4 regions of the Quadrisphaera oryzae genome follow, and region 4 is predicted to be linked to each of the others. Evidence: riboswitches for the same ligand, from Rfam matches in the RefSeq annotation. Region 4 holds a riboswitch; each other region holds the start of a gene.
The links. Region 4 has a riboswitch for S-adenosylmethionine ahead of H7K62_RS08655 (bifunctional o-acetylhomoserine/o-acetylserine sulfhydrylase). Riboswitches for the same ligand answer to the same signal wherever they lie in the genome.

Region 1 (7,146 bases), on a different contig from region 4:
GGCCAGCCGCTCCGCTGCGGCCCCCGGGCGGGGGTCGAGGACGACGACGACGTCGCCGAGCAGGCGCAGCGGCTGGTCGCCGAGCCCGTCCGGCCAGGCCGGCTGGACCTCGCGCTCGTCGCGGACGGCCGCGACGAGGCGGCGCGCGTCGTCGTGGGGGGTGAGGAAGCCCAGGTCAGCGCAGCGCGCGACGAACCGGTGCGCCACGGGCACGTGGGACAGGGCCGCCACGAGCGGCTGGCCCTGCGGCGGGCGCTGGGTGATGGCCGGGCCGCGCACGGAGAAGTGCGGGCCGGAGAAGTCGATGGGGTGGAGCTTGGCGGCGTCGACGAACCGGCCGGTGGCGACGTCGCGGATCTCGGCGTCGTCCTCCCAGGAGTCCCAGAGGCGGCGGAGCACCTCCACCCAGTCACGGGCCTCGTCGAGGGCGTCGGGCAGGTCGGGAGCGGGGCGGCGGCCGAACTGGGCGGCCTCGTCGGGGCTCAGGGAGACCTGCACGCGCACCCCAGCGCGCCCGCGGGTGGCGTGGTCGAGCGTGGCGACGGCCTTGGACAGGTGGAACGGCTCGGTGTGCGTGGCCGTGGCGCTCGGCACGAGGCCGATGTGCTCGGTGACCAGCGCGAGCCGCGCCGCGAGGAGCACGGCGTCGAGGCGGCCCACCACCACGTCCGTGCGGTCGGCGGACTGCACGCGCAACGCGTCCTCGATGGTCACCAGGTCGAGCAGACCTGCCTCGGCCTCGCGGACGAGGTCGGTCCAGTAGGCCGCGGTGAACAGGTCGCGCGGACGGGCGGTGGGCTCGCGCCAGGCGGCGGGGTGCCACCCCGCGCCGTCCAGCGCGAGGGCGAGGTGCAGGTGCTGCGTGCTCACGCCGTGCTCAGCCCCGGCGGGGGCGGGCTTGTTCCAGCGCCCCTCACGCGGCGGCGGCCGCTGCCGCGGGCTCGCCGAGGCGGTCGCGCAGGTCGGCGCCGCGGTAGGAGCGGCGGAAGGCCCGGCGGCGCTGCAGCTCGGGCACCAGGCCGCGGGTCACGCCCCGGACGTCCCGTGCCGGGTCGACCGGGTGCAGCCGCAGGCCTGCCAGCCCAGCGGCCCGCCAGCCCAGGGCCAGGTCCGCGAGCTGCCCGGGGGTGCCGGCGAAGACGCGCGCGCCCTCGGGTGCGGTGCTCGGCGCCTCCCCGGTCGAGCGCTCCCAGCGCTGCCGGGCGCGGGCGGAGCTGTCGTCGATGACGACGACGAGGTCCCCGAGCAGGTGGCGGGGCGCGCCGGCGCTGCGGGCCGCGGCCACCAGCTGCTGGGCGTCCACCGTGGTGCGCGGCGTCACGAAGCCGAGGTCGGCGGCGTCCGCGGGCAGCGCGCGGTGGTCGCGACCGCCGCGTCCGGGCAGAGCCACGACGGGCAGGCGACTGCCGGCCGGCCAGCTGCGGCGCACCGCCTGCACCCAGCCCTGCTCGTCGGCGGGCACCGGGACCCGCAGGAGCACCCCGGCGCGGCCGGGGGCGGTGGTGTGGAGCTCGTGGACGGCGCGGGCGATGGTCCACGGCTCGGTGCGCCCGGCGTGCACGGTGGGCAGCAGCCCGACGGTGCGCGTGGCCGCGGCCAGCCGGACGGCGGCCAGGACGGCGCCGACCCCGCCGCCGAGGCCGCTGCCAGCCTCGTCGGGAGCGCGGTCCTCGGGCGCGTCGAGGGTGACGAGGTCGAGCAGGCCGACCTCGGCCTCGCGGACGTGGTGGACCAGCTCGGCGGTGGTGGCTGCGGCGGTGCCGGCTGAGGGGAGGCTCGGTCGGGCGCCGTCGAGGGCGAGCGCCAGCTGGATCTGCGACACGGGTGGACCTCTTCCGCCCCGGACGGGGCCTCGCGCTTACCGGCCTCCGCTGGCAGCGGGGTCCGGTCGGGTCGTCACCTGGGGCACCCCGCCGCAGAGCGAGGGTTGCCGGTCAGCTAGCCAGGGCTTGTCGCTGACGCTCATGACCTGTGGGACTGGTGGAACGTGTGGTGCGGGACGAGCGTGACGGATCGGGTGCCGGCCCGTCAAGGGCGGACTCACGGGCCGGCCCGGCAGATCGCGGTGGCGGCCCCCGACCGTCACGCGAGGGTGTTCACGCTCAGGACCGCGGTGAGTTCGTCGTCGAGGCGCTGCCGGTCGCGGTGGGCCCGGTGCTCGTGGCGCGCGTCCTCAGCCCGCGGCCTGGTGGTGAGCTCCACGCTGTCAGCGACGGGCTGGGCGAGGTGCTGCGCGTCCGGCTCTGAGGCCCGCGGGGTGCGCGGGGTGCGCGCCTGTGACGCCGCCTCGGTCTGGCGCTGCTCACGGACCAGAGCCGCCTGGGCCTGCGCCAGCGCACCGCCGGCGAAGTCCACCGCCGCCTGGTCGATCTTCATGACCTGGGCGTCGGCGCGCTGCAGGGCGTCCGTCCGCAGCCGCTCCACGGCCTGCGCGTACGCCTTCTGCGCCCGCTGCACGGCTTGTTCGGCGGGGGTTCCGCTGGCCGCGCCGCCGCGGCCGGGCAGGCGCAGCGACCCGGCCGAGATGGCCTGTGCGCTCATCGCCGTCGGTCCTCCTCGCCGGTGGTCGGTGCGGGAGCGGGCTGCTCCCGTCCGTGATCCGCATCGGCGGCCGACGCCGCCGCTGCGGGCGCCGGCCGGCCGATCACCCGGCCGGACGCACACCACAGTCGTCGTGAGCCCCGGGGGGACGGGCTCAGGAGGAGACGACGCCGCGCACGCGGTGGCCCGTGGCGATCGACTCCCCCGAGATCGCGGCGGTGCGCGGGGAGAGGAGGAAGGTGACGAGGTCGGCGATCTGGTCCGGGCTGGACTCACCGCCGCGACCGGGCTGCACCTCGGCGGCCGGGGTGGGGGTGACGGTGCCGGGGCTGACGGTGTTCACCGTGACGCCCGTGCCGGCGACCGCGTCGGCGAGGTTCTTGGCCACCACGATGAGCGCCGCGTTGCGGACCGCGCCGGTGGTGTTGCCGGTGAGGAAGGCGTTCTGCCCGCTGATGCCCACCACGCGCCCGTAGCCGGCCGCGCGCATCACCGGCAGCGCCGCGGTGGCCAGGCGGAGGAAGACGACGGCCTTCGCGTCGAACGCCTCCAGCACCTGGGCCGGGTCGTCGTTGCGGGAGGCGTCCAGGGTCTGCGCGCTGGGCGCGGCCGTGACCACGAGGCCGTCGAGCCGGCCGTGCCGGGCCAGGACGGCCTCGACGGCAGCGGCCGCCGAGGCGTCGTCGCGGGCGTCGAGGCGCAGGCGGGTGCCGGCGTCGTCGGGGTCGGTGGAGCGGGAGGCGACCACGGCGGTGGCGCCCTCCTCGGTCAGCCGCCGCACCACGGCGGAGCCGATGAGCCCCCGCCCACCGACGACGAGCACGACGCGTCCACGCAGGTCCAGGTCCACGGGTGAAGGCTCAGCCAGGCGACGGCGCCGCGCCAGCCGAGGCGACGGCGCCCTGCACCCGCCGCCCCGCGCGCGCACCCCACCAGGGCCCTCCGGCCCTGTGCCGCCCGTCAACCACTGCCTACGGTCAGTCACATCCCCAGGTCACGGCGTGGTGCACCCCGCGCTGCGACCCCGACGCACTCCGGCAGAGCGGAGCGACCATGACCACCTCGACCCTCGAGGCGTCCGGACCACGCCCGCTGCTGGCGGTGGCGGTGGCGGTCCACCCACCCGCCGGCGGCGTCTCGCTCTGCGTCGTGACGCTCGTGGGGGACCTGGACCTCGTGTCCGCTCCCCGGCTCCGACGCGCCACCGAGGAAGCGCTGCCGGACGACCGCCAGGCAGCGGGCGTCCGCGACGTGGTGGTGGACCTGACCGACGTCGGCTTCGTCGACTCCGCCGGCCTCGGAGCGCTCCTCACCGCGCTGCGCCGCACCACCGTCCGCGGCGGACGGTTCGCGGTGGTCGGCGCCAGCGAGCAGGCGAGGCGGCTGCTCACCCTCACCGGCGTGCACCGCGTCATCTCCCTGCACGCCACCCTGGCCGAGGCCGTCAAGGCCCGGGAAGCTCGAGGCTGACCGGGCCGGTCCCGCCGGCCAGGGCCCGCCGGTAGCGCCGGCGGTACACGCGCCGGGCCACCAAAGCGCCATCCTGCCGATCATCTGACGGGCGCGGTGAGCGGATCCGGTGCCTGGCGGCTGCGGCCGGTGTCGCTGGCGACGGCGAAGCCCTCGCGCACCCAGTACTCGTAGCCGCCGACGAGCTCCTTCACGCAGCCGTAGCCGGCTCGCGCGAGCGCCAGCCCCGCGCGGGTGCTGCCGTTGCAGCCGGGGCCCCAGCAGTAGACGACCACATCGGCGTCGGGGTCGGGGGCGTGCTCGCCGATGCGGTCGGTGAGCTCGGCGAGGGGGATGTGCACGGCGCCGGGGATGCGGCCGGCCGCCCACCCGGCGGCGGAGCGGACGTCGACGACGAGCGGCGCCGCACCGGAGGCGCGGGCGTGGGCGAGGTCGGCAGGGTCGGTCTGGTGGGCGAGGCGCGCGGCGAAGAAGTCGGCGGCGGAGGTCGCGGGGCTGGTCATGACGTCCATGGAAGCGGGGTGGCGCTGCGCTGGACAGGGGTGTTCCACGGCGGTTGAGCCCTTGCGCCGTGGATCCGCTGGCATCCTGGCCTGCGTGCCGTCGAACCCGCAGATCGTGCTGGACGCCGTCGACCGGGGCGTCGTGGAGGCCCTCCAGAAGGACGGGCGGATGAGCGTCGCGGACCTCGCCCGGGCGGTGAACCTCTCCCCCAGCGCGACCGCGGACCGGCTGCGCCGGCTGACCGACCTCGGCGTCATCACCGGGTACACCGCGGTGGTCGACCCGGAGGCGCTCGGCTACGCCGTGCAGGCGTTCGTGCGGCTGGCGTACCCGAGCGGCAACTACAAGCCGTTCCACGACCTGCTCGCCGTGCTGCCCGAGGTGGTGGAGGCGCACCACGTCACCGGTGACGACTGCTTCATCCTCAAGGTGCTCGCCCGCAGCATGCGCGACCTGGAGCGCATCACCGGGAAGCTGGCGACGCTCGGCGGCATCACCACGAGCGTCGTCTACTCGAGCCCGCTGCCCCGCCGGGACCTCACGCCCGCCTGACCGCCCCCACCCCGTTGGCCCAGGGTGGCCCTGGTCCCCTGGGAGTGGACCAGGGCCACCCTGGGCCATGCCGGGAGCGGACCAGATCCACCCGGGGCAGGTGGACGACGACGAACGTCGGCGGCCACGCTCGTCCGATGGGACGCGGCCTGCAGAAGGCGATGAACGACGGCCGGGGCGAGGCGGGCGCGCTCGTCGGCGCCCAGCGCCCACCCCGTCCCGGACCGCCGGCTGCAGCAGCATCGGCGCCGCCTCCCCCTGCACGGAGCCTCGCGCTCGCCACCCCTGGCGGCGCGGGTCAGGAGGCGACCAGCTCGACCTCGTAGCCGTCCTCGTCCTCGAGGTAGGCCGCGCAGTGGTCAGGCCCCCCGGCGAAGGGGTGCTGCTCGGGGAACAGCAGCCGCCAGCCGTGGCCGGCAGACGCGGCGACCAGCGCGTCGAGCTGCTCGCGCCTGCCGGCGTGGAAGGCGAGGTGGTTCAGGCCCGGTCGCAGGCGCTCGTGCCGCTCACCCACCAATGCCGGGGACTGCTCGAGCACCAGGTAGGTCGCGCCCAGCCGGAAGCTCGCGCCTCCCTCCCACGCCTGGAGGGGCACGTGCCCCAGCTCGCCGAGCAGCCACGACCAGCGCGGCAGCGCCCGCGCCAGGTCCGGCACCCACAGCTCGACGTGGTGCAGCGCGCCGCGCGGTGGCGAGGTCCCGTTCACGCGGCGCCGGTCGGGCGCAGCAGCGATCGGAGGGCCGTGACCTGCCGGTCGTCCAGGCCGAGCCACCACAGGTAGGCCTCTGACCCGCCCCACCGGGCGTGTACGTGGTCGAGCATCGCGTCGATGTCCGGACCACCTCGCCGACGCGGCGGCGGTGCCGTCGCCGGGTCGACGACGGGCCTGCCGCTGCCGGCGCGGTGGTAGTCGTCGACCACGGCCTCCCGCTCGACGCCCGCGAGGTCGAGCAGCAGTGCGGCCACCATGCCCGTCCTGTCGCGACCGGCCGCGCAGCACACGAGGACGGCCTCGGCGCTCGGTGCGCTGACGGCGCGGTCTGCGAGGTCAGCGAGGTCAGCGAGGGCGCCGAACACCAGCGCCAGGGTCCTGCGGTTCCGCTCGAGGCTCCGCGAGTAGAGGTCGCCGAAGGTGGCCTCCGCACCGGTGTCGCGCAGCGCCTCAGCGGCCGGGTCGACCAGCGGCAGCAGCCGGTAGTGGCGCAGGTCGGCCAGCGGGTGGGGAAGCAGGCGCGCCTCCTCCTCCCCGCGCAGGTCGACGACCGCGCCCACCCCGAACTGCTGCGCAGCCCCCGGTCGTCGACGAGCAGGTCGACGGGCACGGCGGAGCGGACCACGCGCCGCAGCACGGTCGTCCCGCCGTCCCCCAGCGGGAGACCACCCAGGTCGGCCGAGCCGGGAAAGCCGGACAGGACCCCCAGGCGCACCGCGCCGCGCTGCTCACCGGGCCACCCGTCGTGCACGCGGGCTAGCGTCGCAGGGTGCTGCCCGCCGACGGCCACGTCCACAGCCAGTTCTCCTGGGACGCCCCCACCGGCGACATGCACGCCACCTGCGCCCGCGCCGTGGAGATCGGGCTGCCCGCGCTGGCGTTCACCGAGCACGTCGACCTGACGCGGTGGAACCTCCACGGCCAGCCGCTGCCCGAGCGCTACCGCGGCCACGTCGACGCACACGGCCGCTTCCTCGGCGACGCCCTGCAGGTGGAGGCCTACCTGGCCGAGGTGGGCCGCTGCCGCGAGGACTTCCCCGACTTGCGGATCTGGTCCGGCCTCGAGCTCAGCGAGCCGCACTGGCACCCCGGCGCCGTGGCCGACCTCGTCCGAGCCACCGGCGCGGAGCGGCTGGTCGGCTCGGTGCACGCCCTGCCCGACCTGCACCCGGACGCCGCGTCGACGACACCCGGTGAGGTCGTCGAGCACGTGGAGACCGGCCACGGCTACCTCCAGCGCCCACCGCTGGACGTCGTCCGCGCCTACCTCGCGGAGGTCGCCGCCCTGGCCGCCAGCGATGCGCCGTTCGCGGTGCTCGCCCACGTCGACTACCCGCTGCGCACCTGGCCCACCTCCGAGGGGCCGG
Region 2 (7,146 bases), on a different contig from region 4:
CCAGCGACACCAGGCCACCGGCGAGGCTGACGACCACCGCCAGCGCGGGGATGCCCCGCCGGTCGGTGCGGGCGAAGGCCTTCGGCAGGTCACCGGCGAGGGCCAGCGAGCGCAGCAGCCGGGAGCAGGCGTACAGCCCGGACACCCCGGCGGACATGAGCGCGGTGATGATGACGACGGCGATGACGTCAGCGGCGTACGGGATGCCGGAGGCGGCGAAGACGGTGACGAACGGGCTGCTCTCGACGGACTCGTCGGCGCTGCCCAGCTGCGCGTACGGCACGAGCGCGGCCATGACGACGATCGCGCCGATGAAGAAGACGACCAGCCTGACCATCGTGGTGCGGACGGCCTTGGGGACCACGCGGGCCGGGTCGTCGGTCTCGCCCGCGGCGATGGCGATGAGCTCGGTGCCGGAGAAGGCGTAGAACACCGCGAGCACCGCCACCAGCACGCCGCCGATGCCGGCGGGCAGCAGCCCGTCGGGCGTGACGAAGTTCGACAGCAGCGGTGCGGGCGCCCCGGAGGCGCTGATCCCGACGATCGCGAGCGCCCCCACCACGATGAAGACGACGACGGCGGTCACCTTGACGCCCGCGAGCAGGCTCTCGGTGTCCCCGTACAGGCGCACCGGCGCGAGGTTGACCGCCAGCAGCAGCGCCGCGAACACCGCGCACCACACCCAGACCGGCACCCCGGGGAACCAGCGCTGCATGAGCAGGCCCGACGCGGTCAGCTCCGAGCCGATGGCGGCCACCCAGCACAGCCAGTACAGCCACGCCGTCGTGAAGCCCGTGCCGGGCCCGAGGATGCGGTGGGCGTAGACGTGGAAGCCACCGGACTCCGGCATCTGCACGGCCAGCTCTCCGAGGCACGTCATGAGCTGCCACGCCACGAGGGCGCCGATGACGTACGCGATGACGGCGCCCAGTGGACCCGCCTGGTAGATCGTGTAGCCCGACGAGATGAACAGCCCGGACCCGATGACGCCGCCGAGGGCGATCATCACCAGGTGCCGGGTCTTCAGGCCGCGGTGCAGGTCCGCTGCCTCCGGCACGGTGCTCGTGCTGGCAGAGGTGCTCGCTCGGGCAGGCGCGTGCGCCATGACGTCTCCTCGCAGGTCCGCTCTTGCCGCGCGCTCTGCGCGGCCGGGTCTTCACCTGGAGCACCCCACGCGGACGAGGGTTGCTGGGCAGCCAGCCAGGGCCTGAGGCTGCCGCTCATGACCGGGACCGGACTCTAGGAGGAGACTGACTGACCCGTCAAAGACGGATGGGCGTGTCCGGTCACCGCCTTGCGCCGAGGGCGAGGTGCGCGGCCATCACCGGTCTCGTTCACCGCGCCCTGGGCGAGACGACCACCGAACAGGGCGTCTGAGACTCGGTCACTCGACGTCACGGCGCTCGTAGCGACATGGGGCAGGGTGTTCGGTCAGTGGTCGTGGGTGAGACGCCTTGGCGCGAGATCGTGCGCAAGCCTGAAGCTGACATGGGCCAGGTCGGCCCGTGTCAGCTCACGGGGCTTGCACCAGCAGCAACGGTCGGAGCTGCGCAAGCGGCAGTCCGTCGAGCGCAGACTGCAGGTGGGGGTCGTCCACGTGACCGTCCAGCTCGAGCAGGCCCCCGCCCCGACCGGCGACCTCAGCAATGGTCCGAGCCAAGGCACCGCGCAGCACATCCACCCCAGTCAGCTGAGGCGGGACGCCGGCCGCCGCGACATCACGCACCACCGTCTCCGCGACGACCTCCCACCCGACCTCAGCTGGGAAGACCAGCACCATCGCGATGAGGCGACCGTTCCACCAGACTCCTGAGCTGCACCCCCGGTCCGCTTCCGCCGCTGTCGCGGCGGCGACCGATTCCAGCGCGCGCCGAGGTGCCCCGGTCGGGACCGGCGACCACGAAGCGTGCACCCACAGGTACTGCTCGGCGAAGGCCTGCGCCAGCTGCTCGGCGTCCAGCCTGTCCAGTGACTCGGTCTGCAATCCAGGGAAACCGCTGTGCGCCGCTGCTGCCCTGTGCCGCTCGGCCCAGGCGAGCACGCGATGATCATCAACGTCGACAACCTGCCCTGGGCTGCGCTGGCGAACGCCACCTCCGGCCGCGGCGAGGAATCCCATGGCCGCAGCGTTCGACGGGCGCAGCTTGCTCATGAGCGGCAGTGTCTCGGGCCGCACCTCGCGTACGCCGTCCAGCAGCCGTCGCCCAACCCCCTGGCGGCGCCAGGCGCGGTGGACGTCGACTGCGCAGGAGTACTGGCCCGGGTGGACCCAGTTGCGCGCCACGGTCGCCGCCCCCACGACCCTCCCGTCCCGATCCCCCATGACGGCGACCAGCGTGCGGCGCCATCGCTCGCCGTCGCGCGGTGGCCCGTGCAGCGCGTGGCACTGAGCAACCCACAGTGGGTCGGCGTCGAGGTCAAGCAGGCCGGCGACGACGGGGGCGTCAGCGGGTTCCCAAGCGCGCAACCACAACGCTCCGTCCTCGGCTCCCACCCGGAGATCCTCCCGCAGCTGCGCGCAATGGGGCGAGCGAGGGAACACCGAGGCCGCAATGTGACAGCAGCTCAGGAGGATGGCTGCGGACGGGGCCCCCACTACCCGGCCGGGACTCGAAGCACCGTGGCCTGCGGTGAGTGGTGGTCGGTGCAACGTTGGCTAGGCAGCGGTCGGCTGCACAGGATCCCGCACCTGTGGGAGCGCAATGCCTACGCGCGCGGCGGGTAGGCCTGTACTTGTCGCGCCCACTCCACAGCAGCACGCTGAGCCGTCTCGTACGACCAGGGCACACTTATCACTGACCAGCCAGGCTCGTCCGCCGCCTCGTCCACGGCCGGCTCGGCACACTCCAGCGCCAAGCCGACCAACAAGCGCGCCTCACCCTCATCTCGGACCGTCGCGAAGGCCAGGGTCGGCTCGATGAAGGACAGCCAGTGCCTACCCGTTGCGTCGGCTTCCCGCGGCCAGTCGCTGCCTGAAGTGCCGACGACGTCAGCGACCATAGGCGGCGACAGGCGCACGTCGTCCTGTAGCCAACTCAGCAGCTCCGCGGCTTCGCCGGCGAGCAGCGCCGGATCGCGGAACCGCCACGTCCTGCCATCGGCCAGCTGCACGCGCCCGGCGATCACGAGCCAGTTGACGTCCCACTCATCAAGCTCGGTCCCCAGCTCGCGCAAGGCGAACTCGTAGCCGACCACTTGGAGGTCGAGGACGTCGCCGCCGGGTTCGCCAAGTCGCACGTGATGAGTCTGTCGTGGCGATGCTGCGGCTCGGCGTCCGAGTGAGTCGGACAGCGGCATGGAGCACAAGCCGGGCACACCGAGGACGCGCGGTGAGCGATCCCATCTGCGACGGACAGCGGCCTCGATGGCCGGCGTGCCGAGACGTGCACGGAGACAGACGACAGCGAAGCGAAGCAGTGCGGTCCGCTGTGCTCGTCGCCGCTGGCCGCTGCGGCGCTGCGGCGCTGCGGTACGTGCGCTCCCTCGCCGGGCTGCCACCCTCGTCGTCGTCCTCCGCAGCAGCTCAGGACGACGACGGCGGAGCCGCCGCCCTGCAGCGCCTGCTCGACGCCCTGCGCGACAGCCCCGCCTTCGCCCTGGACGGGCACTGGAACGTCGTCGGGTGGAACGCCGACCAGGAGCAGCTGTACCCGGCATCGCCCGGAGCTCGCCGGAGCGCCGCAACCTCTGCGCCTCGTCCTCACCGACCCCGGGGTGCGCGCACGGCTGACCGCTGGCCGGAGTTCGCCGACGGGTGGGGCCGGCACGACGTCGGCGGGCTCGTCACCCGCGAGCGCGTCTTCCACCGCCCGAGCTGGGGCTGCGTCCGGTAGGAGCACCGCACAGCGAGCGCCCAGACGAGCGGAGCCGGGCCGGGCGTCCTACGTTCCCGGACGTGGCCTCTGAGCACAGCGTCAACACCACCCGCCACGCGGGCTGGCTCCCGTCCCAGCAGGAGGCCCTGGAGGCGTGGCTGCACGGGCACCGCCAGCGGGTCGAGGCGGCGGGCGACGCCCCGCTGCACCCCGCCGTGCAGGAGCTCGCCGACTTCATCTCCCGGAACCCGGTGGTGCGGATGGAGGTGCAGCGCATGGTCGAGCAGGTGCCGACCACCCGTGACTACCGCGAGCGGCACCTGCACAGCGTGGACGACCTGCTGCGCTCCATCAGCGTGGTGCTCAGCAGCGCGCCGGAGTTCGACGCCGACTCGATGGTGATGCTGCCGCTGGGCGGGGTGCTCGACTGGACCACCGCCACCCCTGCCGGCTACGCCCTGTACCGCGACCCGACGGTCAACGCCGAGCTGCGCACGCTCCTCAACGCCTGGAAGGAGTTCCTCGACGGCCCGGACTCGCGCTACGTCATCGCCGACGCCCCCGGCGGGTGGAAGAGCGAGGCGGCCCGCGAGGCGATCGGCATCGAGCAGTTCGTGCACGACCCGGACGACGAGCACTGGGGCTTCGCGTCGTGGAACGACTTCTTCACCCGCCGCTTCCGCGAGGGGCAGCGCCCCGTGGCCTCCCCCGACGACGACGCGGTCATCGTCAGCGCGTGCGAGTCGACGCCGTACGCCATCCGCGCCGACGTGGCCCGCGAGGACGAGTTCTGGGTGAAGGAGCAGCCGTACTCCCTGCACGACCTGCTGGCCGGCGACCCCGTGGTCGACGAGCTCGTCGGCGGGACGGTCTACCAGGCCTTCCTGTCCGCCACGGACTACCACCGCTGGCACGCGCCCGTGAGCGGCACGGTGGTGCGGGCGTTCGTGCAGCCCGGCACGTACTACTCCGAGGCGGACTCCGAGGGCAGCGACGCCACCGAGCCCCAGAACTCCCAGGCCTACCTCGCGCACGTGGCGACCCGGGCGATCATCGTCATCGACGCCGACGACCCGGCGATCGGCCAGATGGCGTTCGTGGGGATCGGCATGTTCGAGGTGTCCTCGTGCCTCATCGACCCCGCCGTCACCCCCGGGCACCACCTCGCCAAGGGGGACGACCTGGGCATGTTCCAGTACGGCGGTTCTACGCACTGCCTGGTGTTCCGCCCCGGGGCGATCGAGGGGTTCGCCCTGCAGGCGCTGCCCCGCCCCCACGACCCGCAGGCCCCGCTGGTGCACGTGCGCTCGCAGATCGCCACCGCCGCCCGCTGACGGGCACCGACCCCTCGAGCGGGTGGAGATCAGTACCGTCCCCTGCATGAGCTCGCCTGGCGCCACCGTCAGGCCCGCGACCGTCGACGACGCTGCGGGCATCGCCCACGTGCACGTGCGGGGCTGGCAGGCCGGCTACCGGGACCTGCTGCCGGAGGCCTTCCTCGCCGGCCTGTCCTCTCCGGAGTCGCGCGAGCGCAGGACGACGACGTGGGCGGGGTGGCTCGACGGCGGGGCAGACGTGGCGGTCGCCGTGGACGACGACGGCCGGGTGCTCTCCTTCTGCAGCTGTGGACCCAGCCGAGACGGCGGCGCACCAGGAGGCACCGGTGAGGTCTACGCCCTCTACGCCGACCCCGACGCCTGGGGCACGGGAGCGGGCTACGCGTCCCACAGGGTCGTGCTGCGGCGCCTCGTCGAGCGCGGCTTCCAGACGGCGACCCTGTGGGCGCTGGAGCGCAACGTGCGCGGGCGCCGGTTCTACGAGCGGCAGGGGTGGGTGCTCGACACCTCGCCGGGCTCGCGCACGACCGAGGAGATCGGGGGGGTCGAGCTGGTGGAGGTCCGCTACCGGCGTGACCTCGCGCAGGGCTGAGGGCAGACGTGCGGCGAGGGTCGGAGTGGTGGGGACCGGGCGTCCCCCACCGGCGGCTGAGGTGGACCCGGCGCGGCCGGCGGCGCATGGCGCAGGTGTCGGCGGAGCTCGCCGCCTCGTCGAGCAAGGACGTGCGTGACGGCACGACGCCGGACTTTCCGGCGCACGTGCTGGAGCGGCAGCGGAGGGAGCACCAGTGGTTCGCGCGGCGGCTCGCGCCGTGGTGGACGTCGCTGGCGGCAGCGCTGCGCCGCGAGCCGGAAGCGCTGCGCTTCTACGTCGTCGCCGGCGAGGTGGCCTCCACCGGGCCGTGGCTCTACGCCTGGGTGCACCTCCCCAGCGGCCGCGTGGTGCACGCGGGGACGACGCCCCTCGACCCCCGGGTCCGCGCGTGGGCGCACCTCGACGACCCCGACCCGGAGCGCGGACGCGTCGGCGCGCTGCTGCGCTCCCCGGCGGCGCAGGGCGAGCTCGACGACCTGGACGCCTTCGAGGTCAGCGCCGTCCGGCTCCCGGACGGTGCCGCGCGCCCACCGGCGAAGCGGGCGCTGCTCGACGCGCTGCTGGCAGCGGACCTGCTCAGCGAGGAGCTGGCGCAGCGCGCGGCGACCGAGGCAGCGGCGCGCTCGTCGTCCTCAGACCCCGTGGAGCCGCTGGACGCTGGGACGCGCCGCAGCATCGAGGTCCTCGTGCGAGAGCTGCGCCGGTCACGCTGGCGCTGACACCCGCCGTCGCGCCACGAGGTCGCGGGCCACGGTCTGCCACGTGGGGTGCTCGAACGCGAGCCCGAGGTCGAGGAGCCGGCCCGGCACCACGCGGCGGCTCTTGAGGAGCAGCTCGGTGTCGGTGCGCAGCACGAGGGCTCCCACCTCGGCCATGAGCCGGGTGGCCGGCAGGCCGACCGGCTGCCCCCACGCCCGCCGCAGCACGCGCATGAACTGCCGCTGCGGCAGCGGCTCGGGGGCTGCGAGGTTGACGGGCCCCTCGACGTCGTCGCGCTCCAGCAGCAGCTCCACGGCCCGGACGAAGTCCTCGCCGTGGATCCAGGAGACGAACTGCCCGCCACCGTCGACGGGGCCGCCGAGGCCGAGCCGCGCCATCCACGACAGGTAGTCGAAGATGCCGCCGCGGTCGGGCGTCATGACCATCGCCGTGCGCAGCTGGACCTTCCGCGTTCCCGGCGTCGGCGCCTCGACCTGGGCGGTCTCCCAGCGGCGGGCGATCCGCACGCTGTACTCCCAGTACAGCGGCACGTCCGGCTCGTCGCCGCCGATCTGGCCGGTGGCCTCGTCGTGCGCGGGGCCCTGCGGACGGGTGCGCGCGTCGGCGTAGACGGTCGCGGTGCTCATCTGCAGCCACACCCGGGGAGGCTCGGCCGCGGCAGCGATCGCCTCGCCCACCA
Region 3 (7,146 bases), on a different contig from region 4:
AGCTGGCCGAGCTCGACACGCGCTCCCTGGCGCGCGACCAGGCCTGGTTCCTCGTGAGCTTCGCGGTGGCCGCGGGCCTCGGCCTGGTGGCGTTCGCGGTGAAGCCGTGGCTCGGCTGGGTGTTCTTCGGCGTCTACGCCGTCTACTGCTGGCGCCAGGTGCGCGCCGGCGGCGAGACCCACAGCGCGGAGGACCTCGAGCCGCTGAAGGCCCAGCCGAAGCGCGAGCGGCCGAGCACCACAGCCGTCGTCGTCCAGGTGGTCGTCTCGCTGGCCGTCATCTTCGCGGCGTCGCAGGTCTTCGTCGGGCAGCTGGAGTCGCTCGCCCCCCAGCTGGGGCTGTCGGCGTCCCTCGTGGCGCTGCTCCTGGCACCGATCGCCACGGAGCTGCCGGAGATGCTCAACGCGCTGATCTGGGTCCGCAAGGGCAAGGTCTCCCTCGCGCTGGGCAACCTGGCGGGCTCCATGGTCATCCAGGCGACCATCCCCACCGGCCTGGGCCTGGCCTTCACCAGCTGGCACGTGCAGGGCCCGCTGCTGCTGGCCGCGGTCGCCACGCTCGCCTGCGTCGGCTACCTGCTGGTGCTGTTCACCACCCGGCGGGTCAGCGCGGTGCGCCTCGCGGCGGCGGCCTCGGCCTACGGCGCCTTCGCCGTCGGCCTGGCCCTCACCACCTGACCCCGCGCCTGGGCGCACCTTCCGCGGCACGTGCGGCTCTCGCGGCGCGCTGGGCGCACGTGCCGCGGAAAGTGCGACGAGGGGGTCAGCGCTGGGGCGCGGCAGTGGCCTGGGTGTGCGTGCCGATGGCCCAGACGAACGGCGGCGTGGTGCCGTTGACGGACCAGTCACCCACGATGCGCGTCTTGTAGATCACCGGGTTGTGCGAGGCGACCGTGCGGGCGTTGCGCCAGTGCCGGTCGAGGTCCTTCGCGCGCGACGTGCCCGAGGCGCCGAGGGTGTTGAACAGGAGCGTCGCGGCGCGCGGGACGCTCTCCGAGAGCACCACCTGGGCCTGCGCGGTGGCGATCTCCGCGCGGACGTTGGCGGCGAGGTCGGCCTCGCTGTCGCGGTCGTGCGCGGTGTCCGCCGCCCCCTGGACGGCGGACGCGGCGGCCAGCGCGATCGCGCGGGCGGCGAACGCGACCGAGGAGATCTCCCCGGCCACCGCGAGCACCTGCGGGTCCTCGCGGACCACCGGTGCCAGCCCGTGGCTGTAGGAGCGGGTGCGCGAGCGCACCTCGTGGGCGGTGTCGCGCTCCACCGCGGCGGCGATGCCGGCGTGCACCGCCAGCAGCACCAGCTGGTAGAGCGCCGTCTGGTAGCGGAACCTGTCGTCGAACGGCGCCAGGTCGTCCTCCGCGACCACCGCGTCCTCGAGCACCAGCGTGCCGGTGCCCGTGAGCTGCTGGCCGAAGCCGTCCCAGTCGTCGCTGACGGTCACGCCGGGCTGGTCCAGCCGCACGAGCGCCGTGACCGTCCCCGCGGCGGCGTCCCCGGCCTCCTGCGCGGCCACGGTCGCCTCGTCGGTGAGCTGGGCGACCACGTCGGTCCACCCGGCGTAGATCGTGCCGGTCGTGTAGTACTTGCGGCCGCTGACGCGCCAGCGGCCGTCGGCGTCGCGGCGCACCTTGGTCGACTGGCCGCCCAGGGTGGTGCCGCCCGTCTCGCTCCACGCGTTGCCGGTCCACTCCCCCGCGGCGACGCGCGCGAACCACGCGTCGCGGTAGGGCCCCTCGGGCAGGGAGAGCAGGTGCTCCACCCACGCGACCTGCCCGCGGAAGATCTGCGGGAGGTTGGAGTCGACTGCGGCCAGGTCGATCATCAGCTCGGTGAAGGAGACCAGGTCGAGGCCGTCACCACCGTGCTCGACGGGCACGCGCAGGCGCGTGAAGCCCGCCGCCACCAGGGCTTCCACCTGCTCGCGCGGCAGCTGGTGGTCGACCTCGCGCTGCACCACGTCGCGGACGACGGCGTCGAAGACCGGCTGCAGGCGGGCGCGGGCCGCGGCGAGCCGCTCGGCCTGCGTGGTGGGCTGGGCGGTGGGCTGGGCGGTGGGCTGGGTGGTGGTGCTCATCGACAGCGCTCTCCTCGGCGATCGGTGGTCGTCACCGGGCGCCGCTGCCCGGGACCGACGAGGAGGAGCGCGTCGTTACCGGGCGCGGACGCCTGGTCCGGTCATCACCCGGGGCACCCCACGACGCGGGGGTTGCCGGCCAGCGAGCCGGGGCTTGGCGCTGGCGCTCATGACCTGGGCGGCACCGTAGCGTCAGGGCACCCGGGCGGTCCAGGCAGGGTCGAGGTACTTGCGCTGCGCCAGGTCGCGCGCCGCCGCCAGCTCCGCCTCGGTGACGTCCCCGTCCACGAGGCCGTACCGCGAGCGGAACGAGGCGGCCATGGCGCTGATGACGTCCTCGCGGGCCATGCCGGTCTGGGAGCGCAGCGGGTCCACGCGCTTGGCAGCGCTGGTGGTCCCCTTGTCGGAGAGCTTCTCGCGGCCGATGCGCAGCACCCGCAGCATCTTGGTGGCGTCGATGTCGTACGACATCGTCACGTGGTGCAGCACCGCGCCGGGCCTGCGCTTCTGGGCGGCGCCCGCGATCTTCCCCGCGGCGGAGACGATGTCGTTGATGGGGCGGTACTCGGCCCGGACCCCCAGGTCCGCGAGCGCCTCCAGCACCCAGGCGTCGAGGAAGGCGTAGGACTCGACGAAGCCCATCCCCGCCACCAGGGACGACGGCACGGTCAGCGACCACGTGATGGTGTTGCCGGGCTCGGCGAACATGGCCCCGCCGCCGCTGATCCGCCGCACCACGTCCACGCCGAGCTCGCCGGCCGCCTCCGCGTCGACCTCGTTGCGCAGCGACTGGAAGCTGCCGATGATCACCGTCGGGCGGTCCCACTCCCACACCCGCAGCGTCGGCCCGCGCCGCCCCTGGGCCACCTCCTCCAGGAGCACCTCGTCGAGGGCCATGAGCAGCTCGGGGCTCTCCGGCCCGCGGTGCACGAGCGACCACGCGTGGTCGGCGAAGCCCGTCGCCCGCGCCAGGGCCCGCCGCACGACGACGGCGACCGCTTCCGGCGTCACCCCGACGAGCACGGCACCGGCCGGCAGCGCGGAGCGGACCCGAGCGGCCAGGTCGGCGGCCTCGGTGTCGGCGGGCAGCCCCTCGAGCGCGGCGTCGATCGCCTCGAGGGCGTCGTCCGGCTCCAGGAAGAAGTCGCCCGAGATGCGGACGTCGCGCAGCACTCCCCCGGCGCTCAGCTCGTGCGGGCCGGTGACCTCGAGGTCGACCACCACCAGCTTGCCGCCGGGGACCTTGTACTCGCCGTGCACCGCGGCACCTGCTCCCTGGTCAGACGACGATGGTGGAGACCGGCAGACCGGGGTCGGTCGCCAGGTCGAGCGGGGAGGGGCCGAGCCCGTCGGCGAGCGCCAGCGCGCCGAGCGCGGCGACCATCGCGCCGTTGTCGGTGCACAGCCGCAGCGGCGGCACGCGCAGCGCCAGGCCCGCCGCCTCGCACCGCTCGGCGAGCAGACCGCGCACCCGCGCGTTGGCGGCCACGCCTCCGCCGAGCAGCACGGTCTGCACGCCGCGGTCCTGGGCTGCGCTCACGGTCTTGCGGGCCAGCACGTCGGCCACGGCCTCCGAGAAGGAGGCGGCGACGTCCGCGACGAAGGGCCCGTCCACCTCGCCACCGGCGCGGCGGTGCGCGTCCACCTGGCGCGCCACGGCGGTCTTGAGGCCGGAGAAGGAGAAGTCGTAGGGGTGGCGGCGCAGGTCGTGCGCGGCCGTCAGCCCGCGGGGGAAGGCGAAGGCCGCCGGGTCGCCGGACTCGGCGGCGCGCTGCACGTGCGGACCGCCGGGGTAGGGCAGGCCCAGGAGGCGGGCGACCTTGTCGAAGGCCTCCCCGGCGGCGTCGTCGAGGGTCTGGCCGAGCAGCTCCACGCGCAGCGCCCCCACCCCGGTCCCGGCGGGGCTGCGGACGTCGAGCAGCTCGGTGTGCCCGCCGGAGACCAGCAGCGCGACGCTGCGCTCGGGCAGGGCACCCGAGACCAGCACGTCCACAGCCACGTGCGCGACGAGGTGGTTGACGCCGAGCAGCGGCACGTCGAGCGCCAGCGCGAGGGCCTTGGCCGCGGCCACGCCGACCAGGAGGGCGCCGGCGAGGCCGGGCCCGGCCGTGACGGCCACCGCGTCGACGTCGGCGAGGGTCGCACCCGCCTCCTCGCACGCGCGGCGCATCGTCGGCAGCAGCGCCTCGAGGTGCGCGCGGCTGGCGATCTCCGGGACGACGCCCCCGAACCTCACGTGCTCGTCCACGCTGCTGGCCACGGCGTGCCCGAGCAGCTGCGCACCGCGAACGAGAGCGACGCCGGTCTCGTCGCAGGAGCTCTCGATGCCCAGCACGAGCGGCGCGGCAGGGTCGGCGGTACCGGCGGCCAGGGTCACCGCCCCACCCTACGAGCGGTGGGTCTCGGCGCCGGAACGGGCTCCGGAACCCCCCAGGCGCAGGCGCAGCACGTGCGCGTCGACGTCCTCGGGCTGGTAGTAGCGCCGGCGCACCCCGATCCGCTCGAACCCGCGGGCCGCGTACAGCGCCGCGGCCGGCGCGTTGTCGGCGCGGACCTCCAGCAGCACCGCGCTGGCGCCGCCCTCGCGCGCCGCGGCGACCAGGGCGTCGAGCAGGAGCCCGCCGACACCGCGCCGCTGCGCCCCCGGCGCCACGGCGAGGGTCTGCACGTCGGCGTCGGGCCCGGCGAGCGCCAGGCCGCCGTATCCGAGCAGGGCGCCGTCCCGGTCCTCGGCGGCCAGGTAGGTGCGGCCGGGGGCAGCCAGCTCCGACCAGAACAGCTCCGCGCTCCAGGCGCCGGCGCCGAACAGCTCCGCCTCGACGGGGAGCAGCCGCTCGACGTCCCACCAGCGCAGGCGGCGCAGCAGCACGCGGGCGAGGGGGCCCCCCGGGGCGGCCGGGACAGCCGGGGTCATCGGCCGGCGAGCGCCGCGGGGACCTGGGCGTCGGGGCGGCGCAGGTACAGCGGCTGCGCGGGCAGCAGCTCCCCCCCTGCGACCAGCCGCCGGGCCACGAGGGCGCCGAGCACGCCCGGGTCGGGGTCGAGCGGGAGCGCCACGGGGTCCTGGCCGTCGCCCGGGGCGCCCGCCAGGACGTCGGGGCCCGGGAGCGCGTCGCGGTACAGCGCGGCACCGCGCCCCACGGCCGGCAACCCCTCGGTGACGACGTCGGCGGCGGCGCTGACGTCGGGGCCCGCGGTGCGGCGCCAGCCCGAGAGGGCGTCCGCGGGGTCGTCCACCGCCACCCGGGCCCAGTGGACCTCGCGCCGGCGGGCGTCCGCGGCGACGACGAACCCGCCGGCCAGCGGTCCTCGGCTGCCGACCGGTCCGGCCGCGAGCGCGGTGGCGGCCAGGGCGTCCAGGCTGCTGACCCCGTGCACCGGCAGGCCGAGCGCCTCGCCGAGCGCGAGGGCGGTCACCACGCCGACGCGCAGGCCGGTGAACGGCGCGGGCCCGACGCCCACGGCCACCGCCCGCAGGTCGCGGCGGTCCGCACCGGCGCTCGCCAGGACGGACCGGACGGCCGGCGCGAGCAGCTCGCCGTGACGGCGCGCGTCGAGGTGCTGCTCGTGGGCGAGGACCCGCTCGCCCTCCAGGAGGGCGACGCCGACGGCGGAGGAGGTGTCGAGGGCGAGCAGCAGCACGGCCAGCAGCGTAGGCCGCCCGGGTGGCGCGGCCACCCGCCACCCGACGCGCCGGAGAAGTTGCTTGCACGCTGCACACAACAGTCCTAGAGTCATTGCTTGTGACATCCATCGACACGTCGAGCGCACCGGCGCGCACGCCGGCCGCCGAGGACCTGGTGGAGGAGTTCGGCTCGCTCATGCGCGTCGTCCACCTCTACAAGGCCCAGTCGGCGACGCGCTCGGCGCACTCCCTGCTCTTCCCGGTGACCCACCACGGGCCGCTGCGCACCACCGCCCTGGCCGAGCTGGTCCACGCGGACCCGTCCACCACCAGCCGCCAGGTCGCCGAGCTGGTCGCCGAGGGCCTGGTCGAGCGCCAGGACGACCCGGCCGACCGCCGCGCCTGCCTCATCGCCACCACCGCCGCGGGTCGCGCCGCGGTCTCCGCGCTGCGCGCCCAGCGCGCCCGCGTCTTCGCCGAGGCCCTGTCCGACTGGGCCCCCGAGGAGATCACCTCGTTCACCGCTGACCTGCGCCGCTTCCGGGAGGCGCTCGCCGCCTCCGCGCTCTCCCCCTCCACCACCTCCCCCCAGGAGTCGTGATGTCCTCCACCGCAGCGGCGCACCCCGCCGCCCCCGCCCCCACCGGGGCGTTCACGCACCGCCAGATCATGACCATCCTGTCCGGCCTGCTGCTGGGCATGTTCCTCGCCGCGCTCGACCAGACGGTCGTCTCCACCGCCATCCGCACCATCGCGGACGACCTGCAGGGCTACTCCCTGCAGGCGTGGGCCACGACGGCGTTCCTCATCACCTCGACGATCTCCACGCCGCTGTACGGCAAGCTCTCCGACATCTACGGCCGCAAGCCGTTCTACCTGTTCGCCATCGCCGTCTTCGTCGTCGGCTCGGTGCTCTGCGCCTTCTCGTGGTCGATGTACTCCCTCGCCGCCTTCCGTGCGGTGCAGGGCGTCGGCGCCGGCGGCCTCATGAGCCTGGCCTTCGCGATCCTCGGCGACATCGTGCCGCCGCGCGAGCGCTCCCGGTACCAGGCGTTCTTCATGGCCGTCTTCGGCTCCTCCTCCGTGCTGGGCCCGGTCATCGGCGGTGTCCTCGCCGGCCAGAGCTCGCTGCTCGGCCTCACCGGGTGGCGCTGGATCTTCTTCGTCAACGTGCCGCTCGGCGTCGTCGCCTTCCTCGTCGTGGGCCGGGTGCTGCGCATCCCCCACGTCCGCCGCGACCACCGCATCGACTGGTGGGGCGCCGCCTCCCTCGTCCTCGCCCTGGTGCCGATGCTCATCGTGGCCGAGCAGGGCCGCGAGTGGGGCTGGGGCTCCACGAGCTCGGTCGTCTGCTACGTCCTGGCCGTCGTCGGCATCGCGGCGTTCGTCGTCGCCGAGCGCGTCATGGGTGACGAGGCGCTGCTGCCGCCGCGCATGTTCGGCGAGCG
Region 4 (7,146 bases):
GACGTCGCCGCGGTGGACGAGCCGGAGGTGGTGGACGCGGTGGTCCGCCACGTGGTGGCGGACGGCGCCGGGCGGTGCTTCGTCGCCGTGGTCACCGACGAGGGGTGCGTCCCGCCGGCGGAGAGGGGCACCCGCCGCCGGCTGTCCCTGGTGCCCCCGCTCCGGGGCGGGCCGGAGGTGCCGCGGCCGCGGTCCTGGACCGGTGACGGCCTGCTGCCCCTGCCAGGGGCCGACCGCGCCGCCCACGTGTGCGCTGCCCTCGTCCGCGCCGGTGTGGAGCCCGAGCCGTGGCTGCTCCACCGCGGGCGCCTCTACTCCTACTCCTGCGACCGGGGCTGCTGCCCGGCCGAGGGCCTCCCGCTGGAGCGCCTCGGGGCCACGCAGGTGGCGGCGGAGATGGTCCTCGCCGGGCGCGTGCTCCCCGCCGACCGCGCGGGCTGGGAGCGCGGGCTGCGCACCGCGGTGGCGGCGGCCGGGTCGGGTGGCTCGGGTGGCCCGGACGAGCCGAGCGGTCCCCAGGACGCCGGTGATGCCGCGGTCACCGAGGCGCTGGCCGACCTGGCGTCGCGCGGCAGGCCCGGCAGCAGGGCCCTCCGGCGCACCTGGAGCCGCCTGCTCGCGGACGAGACCGCCGCACCCGGCGCGGGTCTGCGCCTGCCCGCGGCCAGCGCGGCGGAGCTGCTCGACGGCCTGCGGCGCCTGCCCCTGCGCGACCAGCTCCTGGCGACGGCGGTGCCCCAGGCCCTGCCGGACCTGGCGGCGGCCCCCGGGGCCGCTGCGGACCCGGACGCCGCCCTCGCCGTGCTGCAGCAGCTGGCCCGCCGGGCGACCGGTTCCTGGCGCGCCGCGGCCACGGGGTGCGCCGCGTACGTCGCCTGGTGCGCCGGCTCGGCGCCGGCTGCCGGGGTCTGGGCCGAGGCGGCGCTCGAGCTCGACCCCGGGCACTCGCTGTCCGCGCTGGTCCTGCAGGCCGTGAGCATCGGTCTGCCGCCGCCCGGCCGGGAGCGCGGCCGGGAGCGCGGCCGGGAGCGCGGCGCGCCGCTGACGGGGTGACGGGGAGGACCGGCCGGTGGGGTGACAGTGGTGTCCACATGCTGAGACGAGGTGGAGTGCCGCTGCGGCGCTGCCTATCCTCCGATGAGGTCATGAGCGCCAGCGCGAAGCCCCGGCTCGCTGGCCGGCAACCCCCGCCCGCGGTGGGGTGCCCCGGGTGATGACCTGGCCGCTCCCCGACCGGGGCAGCGGCAAGCGCGGGCCACGGGCCCGGCGGGCGCTGGCCCGTCGCGCCCTGGCCCTGAGGTCAGGGGAGTACCTGTGAACGACGGTTGGTCCTTCGAGACGCGGCAGATCCACGCCGGCCAGACGGCCGACAGCGCCACCGGCGCCCGCGCCCTGCCGATCTACTCCACGACGTCCTACGTCTTCGACGACGCGGCGGACGCCGCAGACCTGTTCGCGCTGAAGAAGTTCGGCAACATCTACACGCGGATCATGAACCCCACGACCGACGTGGTGGAACAGCGCGTCAACTCCCTCGAGGGAGGCGTCGGCGCGCTCGCGGTCTCCTCGGGGCAGGCCGCCGAGACCCTGGCGCTGCTCAACGTCGCCGAGGCGGGCGACCACGTGGTGGCCAGTGCCAGCCTCTACGGCGGCACGTACAACCTGCTCAAGCGGAGCCTGCCCAAGCTCGGCGTGCAGGTCACCTTCGTCGAGGACCCTGACGACCTGGAGGCGTGGCGGGCCGCGGCGACGCCGCGCACCAAGGCCTTCTTCGCCGAGACGGTCTCGAACCCCCGCTCGCACGTCCTCGACATCAGGGGCGTCTCCGGCGTCGCGCACGAGGTGGGGGTGCCGCTGGTCGTCGACAACACGGTGGCGACGCCGTACCTGCTGCGTCCGCTGGAGCACGGCGCCGACGTCGTCGTCCACTCGGCCACCAAGTACCTCGGCGGCCACGGCACCGCGATCGCCGGCATCATCGTCGACGGCGGCCGGTTCGACTACGGCCAGGGCGACAGGTTCCCGGGCTTCACCACCCCCGACGACAGCTACAACGGCCTCGTCTTCGCGCGGGACCTGGGCGTCGGCAGCCCGCTGGGCGCCAACCTGTCGTACATCCTCAAGGCGCGCGTGCAGCTGCTGCGCGACCTGGGAGCGTCCCTGGCCCCCTTCAACAGCTTCCTCATCGCCCAGGGCCTGGAGACGCTCAGCCTGCGCATCGAGCGGCACGTGGCCAACGCCACCCGCGTGGCGCAGTGGCTCGAGGAGCGCCCGGAGGTGCTGTCCGTCTCCTACGCCGGCCTGCCCTCCAGCCCCTGGTACCAGCGCGCGCAGGAGCTGCTGCCGCGCGGTGTCGGCGCCGTGGTGGCCTTCGAGATCGACGGCGGTGCCGAGGCCGGCCGCCGCTTCGTGGAGGGGCTGGGCCTGCACAGCCACGTCGCCAACATCGGTGACGTGCGCAGCCTGGTGATCCACCCGGCCTCCACCACCCACAGCCAGCTGGACGCCGAGCAGCAGCGCGCCGCGGGGGTCACCCCCGGCCTGGTGCGCCTGGCGGTGGGCCTGGAAGGGATCGAGGACATCCTCGCCGACCTCGAGGCCGGCTTCACCGCCGCGAAGGGCGCATGAGCGGGGCCGCCCGCGGGGAGGGGCCCGGCGCCACGCGGCCGGGAGCGCGCCCGGCCCGGGCGCAGCTGCCGGTCAGCGGCGGCTGGCGCGAGGGGGACCCGGTCGGCGACCGCCTGTTCGCCGACCTCGGCCCGCTCGCCCTGGAGGCCGGGGGGTCCCTTCCCGCGGTGCGGCTCGCCTACGAGACCTGGGGGCGCCTGGACGCCGACCGCAGCAACGCCGTGCTGGTCTGCCACGCGCTCACGGCCGACAGCCACGTCGTCGGGGCGGCCGGGCCGGGCCACCCGACGCCGGGCTGGTGGTCCGAGCTCGTCGGCCCCGGGCTGGCCATCGACACCGACCGCTGGTTCGTCGTGGCGCCCAACGTGCTCGGCGGCTGCCAGGGCAGCACCGGCCCGTCGTCCGAGGCGCCCGACGGCCGCCCGTGGGGCAGCCGCTTCCCCTACCTGACCATCCGCGACCAGGTGGCCGCCGAGGTCGCCCTGGCGGACGTCCTCGGCGTGCAGCGCTGGGCGGCCGTCGTCGGCGGCTCGATGGGCGGCATGCGCGCCGTCGAGCACGCCGTCACCCACCCCGACCGCGTGGAGCGGCTGCTCGCCGTGGCCACCACGGCGCGGGCCACGGCCGACCAGATCGCCTGGTGCGCCCCGCAGCTGGCGGCGGTGCGCTCCGACCCGGGCTGGAACGGCGGCGACTACTACGACGCCGCCCCCGGTGAGGGCCCCCACCGCGGCCTGGGGCTGGCGCGGATGGTCGCCCACACCACCTACCGCTCCGCCGCCGAGCTGGACGCGCGGTTCGGGCGGTCGGCGCAGCCGGGGGAGCAGCCCCTGGGCGGCGGCGGGCGCTTCGCCGTGGAGTCCTACCTGGAGCACCACGCCGACAAGCTGGTCCGCCGCTTCGACGCCGGCTCCTACGTGGTGCTCACCGAGGCCATGAACAGCCACGACGCCGGTCGCGGCCGCGGCGGCACCGCCGCGGCCCTTGGGCGCGTCACGGCCCGCACCCGCGTGGTGGCCGTCGACACCGACCGCCTCTACCCGGTCGCGCTGTCCCAGGAGCTGGCCGACGGAGTGCCCGGCGCCGAGCTGGACGTCGTGGCCTCGCCCTACGGGCACGACGGGTTCCTCATCGAGAGCGAGGCGATCGCCAAGGTGGCCGGGGAGCTCTTCAGCGCCTGAGCGCGGCCCCGGGAGGGCCGCGACCAGCGCTGGTGCGCGTCGCGGCCTCCCGGGTGGGTAGGTTCGCCCCACGGCGAGACGCGCCGTGTCCGCCTGCTGCCCGTCAGCGGCGGGGGAGCGATGGGGGTGCGATGGCGGTCGTCGTGGGCTTCGCCGGGACTGACGAGGGACGGGCCGCGCTGGCCCGGGCGGGGCAGGAGGCGGCCCTGCGCGGCACCTCGCTGCTCGTGGTCGACACCGGCCGCGAGCCGATGCCCGCCGCGGAGCTGCAGGCCGCTCTGGACGGGCTCGACGTCGACCACCAGCTGGTGCCGCCGGGTCCCCTGCGCGACGCCGCCGAGGAGGTCATCACCGCCGCGGAGGGCGCCGAGCTGGTGGTCATCGGCCTGCGCCGCCGCTCCAGCGTGGGGAAGCTGATCCTCGGCGCGAACGCCACGCGCATCCTCCTCGAGTCGCCCTGCCCGGTCATCACCGTCAAGCCCGCCGCCTCCTGAGGCGGTCATCAGAGGCCACCGGGCGCCACGAGCCGCCGACCAGGGGCCCCGGCAGCGCCGCTGCCGGGGCCCCTGGTGCGTCCGATCGGGCGGCACCTGCCGTCCTGCCCGGAAAGTCCCGGGCGGTGGCCCGCACCGCCTCCTGCGCGTGGCACAATGGCTTGCCAAGGTCCTCGGCGACGCATGCCCTGTTCCGGGTAGACCGGGAAGCAAGGCGGCACCCCGGGCGTTGTGACACCTGTCAGGGCGGCGTGACCGCCCCTCAGCCAGTGATCCGCAGTCGACGAAAGGCAGTCCGTGTCGTCGGTCTCCACGCCCACGCTCCCGCCGGAGTTCAGCCACCCCAGCCTGCAGGAGCTCCTGCGCGAGGGCACCGCGAGCGGCTCGGTCCAGGCCGCGTCGCTGCGCTCCGCCTGCGAGGACGCCCAGGTGCCCATGAAGCGGATGAAGGCCGTGCTGCGCGCGCTCGAGGCGGCGGAGGTCACCGTCGTCGTCGAGCAGCCCGCCGCGCCGGCCCGTCCCGCCCGCGCCAAGACCACCCGCGCCGCCGCCCCGGCCGCCCGCACGACCACCCGCCCCGCCGCGAGCCCCGCCGCCCCGGCGGACGAGGCCGAGGCGCCCCGCCCGGCCCGCGCCGTGGCCGCCGCCACCTCGCGCCGCGCCGCCTCCGCCACCGCGACCCTCGAGGCCGACGGCGAGGGCGCCGCAGCCCCCAAGCCGCGCGCCGCCGCCAAGCCGAAGGCCGCCAAGGCCCCCGCCAAGCCCGCCGCGAAGGCCGCGAAGGCCCCCGCCAAGACGGCCGCCAAGGACGCTGACGACAGCTCCCCCGAGGACGAGAGCCCCGAGGACGTCGAGGCGCTCGTCGGCGAGGACGCCGAGGCCGACGCCGCCATCGAGGTGGCGGACGAGACCCCGGAGGTCGCCGCCGACGTCGAGGGCGACTCCGAGGACGAGGACGCCGCCCCCGCCGCCAAGGCCGCCGACAGCGACACCGGCTTCGTGGTCTCCGACGCCGACGACGACGACGCGCCCGCGCAGCAGGTCGTCTCCGCCGGCGCCACCGCTGACCCGGTCAAGGACTACCTCAAGCAGATCGGCAAGGTCGCCCTCCTCAACGCCGAGCAGGAGGTCGAGCTCGCCGAGCGCATCGAGGCCGGTCTGTTCGCCGAGGAGAAGCTGGCCTCCGACGAGACGCTCGAGCCGGGCTACAAGCGCGAGCTGCAGTGGATCGCCCACGACGGCCGCCGCGCCAAGAACCACCTGCTCGAGGCCAACCTGCGCCTCGTGGTGTCCCTGGCCAAGCGCTACACCGGTCGCGGCATGCTCTTCCTGGACCTCATCCAGGAGGGCAACCTCGGCTTGATCCGCGCCGTGGAGAAGTTCGACTACACCAAGGGCTACAAGTTCTCCACGTACGCCACCTGGTGGATCCGCCAGGCGATCACCCGCGCCATGGCCGACCAGGCCCGCACCATCCGCATCCCGGTGCACATGGTCGAGGTCATCAACAAGCTGGCCCGCGTGCAGCGCCAGATGCTCCAGGACCTGGGCCGCGAGCCCACCCCGGAGGAGCTGGCCAAGGAGCTGGACATGACCCCCGAGAAGGTGGTCGAGGTCCAGAAGTACGGCCGTGAGCCGATCTCCCTGCACACCCCCCTCGGCGAGGACGGCGACAGCGAGTTCGGTGACCTCATCGAGGACTCCGAGGCCGTGGTCCCGGCGGACGCGGTGAGCTTCACGCTGCTCCAGGAGCAGCTGCACTCGGTGCTGGACACGCTGTCCGAGCGCGAGGCCGGCGTGGTCTCCATGCGCTTCGGCCTGACCGACGGCCAGCCGAAGACCCTCGACGAGATCGGCAAGGTCTACGGCGTGACGCGCGAGCGGATCCGCCAGATCGAGTCCAAGACGATGAGCAAGCTGCGCCACCCGTCGCGCTCGCAGGTGCTGCGCGACTACCTCGACTGAGGTCCGGGCCCGCGCGGCCCAGCACGGCGAAGCCCCCTCCCGCTGCGCGGGAGGGGGCTTCGCCGTCGTCGTGGGCGGTGCAGGGATCCGCCAGCTGTGGCCAGCCGGTGTGAGCCGCTGTCAGCCCGCGTGGAGCGCAGCCACCAGCCACACGGTCGCGGCCACGAGCGCGAGCAGCAGCTCCACCCCGATGGACAGCAGCACGGTCTTGAGCGCCAGGCGCGTGGACCGCCACGACGGCTCGCCGTAGCCGAGGCGGCCCACCTCGGCGAGGTACAGGCCCACGCAGAAGCCGACCAGCAGGCCGACGACGGGGATGACGAAGACCCCCACCACGCCGGCCAGCGCGCCGATGACGAGGGACCGCGTCGGCACGCCCGCGGCCAGGAGCCGCCTGCCGGTCCACACGTAGGACGTGCCCCAGCCGCACGCGAGCAGCACGGCCGCCGCGGAGAAGACCAGCCAGCCGCCCAGGGTCCCCTGGGCGATCGCCCAGACGAGCACCCCGAGGCCCACGAGCAGGCTCCCCGGCAGGACCGGCAGCACGATGCCCGCCAGGCCTACGACGACGAGGGCGCCGGCGACGAGCGTGACCACGCTCACCGCCGACGCCCTCGGACGCGGGTGGGGCTCAGCGCTCCTCGGCCGGCGCGGAGGCCGGGGTGGAGGACGTCAGCCGGTCGGACTGGTCGTGGATCTCGGCCGCGACCTCGCGCAGGCGGGCGGAGTGCTCACGCCCGTGGTGGGCGCAGAAGAGCAGCTCGCCGCCGGAGGCCAGCAGGACGCGCACGTAGGCCTGCGCCCCACAGCGGTCGCACCGCTCGGCGGCGGTGATGGGCGGAGTCGTCAGGACAGCGGTCACTGTGGCCCCTTCCGAG

Region 1: linked by a shared signal. The riboswitch ahead of H7K62_RS05920 (hypothetical protein) and the one ahead of H7K62_RS08655 (bifunctional o-acetylhomoserine/o-acetylserine sulfhydrylase) in region 4 are both predicted to bind S-adenosylmethionine.
Region 2: linked by a shared signal. The riboswitch ahead of H7K62_RS12040 (amino acid permease) and the one ahead of H7K62_RS08655 (bifunctional o-acetylhomoserine/o-acetylserine sulfhydrylase) in region 4 are both predicted to bind S-adenosylmethionine.
Region 3: linked by a shared signal. The riboswitch ahead of H7K62_RS01065 (acyl-CoA dehydrogenase family protein) and the one ahead of H7K62_RS08655 (bifunctional o-acetylhomoserine/o-acetylserine sulfhydrylase) in region 4 are both predicted to bind S-adenosylmethionine.

Annotation. Positions count from the first base shown of each region.
Region 1 is NZ_JACNME010000002.1:521,035-528,180, forward strand. Features, by position in the region: gene H7K62_RS05915 (LLM class flavin-dependent oxidoreductase) at 1-870, opposite strand, end outside; gene H7K62_RS05920 (hypothetical protein) at 914-1,822, opposite strand; SAM riboswitch class IV at 1,850-1,970, opposite strand; gene H7K62_RS05925 (hypothetical protein) at 2,083-2,541, opposite strand; gene H7K62_RS05930 (SDR family NAD(P)-dependent oxidoreductase) at 2,696-3,391, opposite strand; gene H7K62_RS05935 (STAS domain-containing protein) at 3,595-4,011, shown strand; gene H7K62_RS05940 (rhodanese-like domain-containing protein) at 4,092-4,523, opposite strand; gene H7K62_RS05945 (Lrp/AsnC family transcriptional regulator) at 4,609-5,067, shown strand; gene H7K62_RS05950 (VOC family protein) at 5,366-5,773, opposite strand; gene H7K62_RS05955 (tyrosine-protein phosphatase) at 5,770-6,339, opposite strand; gene H7K62_RS05960 (PHP domain-containing protein) at 6,549-7,146, shown strand, end outside.
Region 2 is NZ_JACNME010000005.1:238,714-245,859, forward strand. Features, by position in the region: gene H7K62_RS12040 (amino acid permease) at 1-1,057, opposite strand, end outside; SAM riboswitch class IV at 1,120-1,228, opposite strand; gene H7K62_RS12045 (GNAT family N-acetyltransferase) at 1,514-2,494, opposite strand; gene H7K62_RS12050 (WapI family immunity protein) at 2,707-3,237, opposite strand; gene H7K62_RS12055 (MmyB family transcriptional regulator) at 3,429-3,833, shown strand; gene H7K62_RS12060 (phosphatidylserine decarboxylase family protein) at 3,896-5,149, shown strand; gene H7K62_RS12065 (GNAT family N-acetyltransferase) at 5,196-5,744, shown strand; gene H7K62_RS12070 (hypothetical protein) at 5,831-6,466, shown strand; gene H7K62_RS12075 (epimerase) at 6,452-7,146, opposite strand, start outside.
Region 3 is NZ_JACNME010000001.1:250,522-257,667, forward strand. Features, by position in the region: gene H7K62_RS01060 (sodium:calcium antiporter) at 1-677, shown strand, start outside; gene H7K62_RS01065 (acyl-CoA dehydrogenase family protein) at 763-2,073, opposite strand; SAM riboswitch class IV at 2,140-2,248, opposite strand; gene H7K62_RS01070 (lipoate--protein ligase family protein) at 2,266-3,333, opposite strand; gene tsaD (tRNA (adenosine(37)-N6)-threonylcarbamoyltransferase complex transferase subunit TsaD) at 3,353-4,450, opposite strand; gene rimI (ribosomal protein S18-alanine N-acetyltransferase) at 4,460-4,987, opposite strand; gene tsaB (tRNA (adenosine(37)-N6)-threonylcarbamoyltransferase complex dimerization subunit type 1 TsaB) at 4,984-5,715, opposite strand; gene H7K62_RS01090 (MarR family winged helix-turn-helix transcriptional regulator) at 5,817-6,299, shown strand; gene H7K62_RS01095 (MDR family MFS transporter) at 6,299-7,146, shown strand, end outside.
Region 4 is NZ_JACNME010000004.1:12,226-19,371, forward strand. Features, by position in the region: gene H7K62_RS08650 (DUF4192 domain-containing protein) at 1-1,053, shown strand, start outside; SAM riboswitch class IV at 1,142-1,257, shown strand; gene H7K62_RS08655 (bifunctional o-acetylhomoserine/o-acetylserine sulfhydrylase) at 1,315-2,628, shown strand; gene metX (homoserine O-acetyltransferase MetX) at 2,625-3,809, shown strand; gene H7K62_RS08665 (universal stress protein) at 3,941-4,303, shown strand; gene H7K62_RS08670 (RNA polymerase sigma factor) at 4,601-6,268, shown strand; gene H7K62_RS08675 (DUF456 domain-containing protein) at 6,389-6,871, opposite strand; gene H7K62_RS08680 (DUF7455 domain-containing protein) at 6,900-7,130, opposite strand.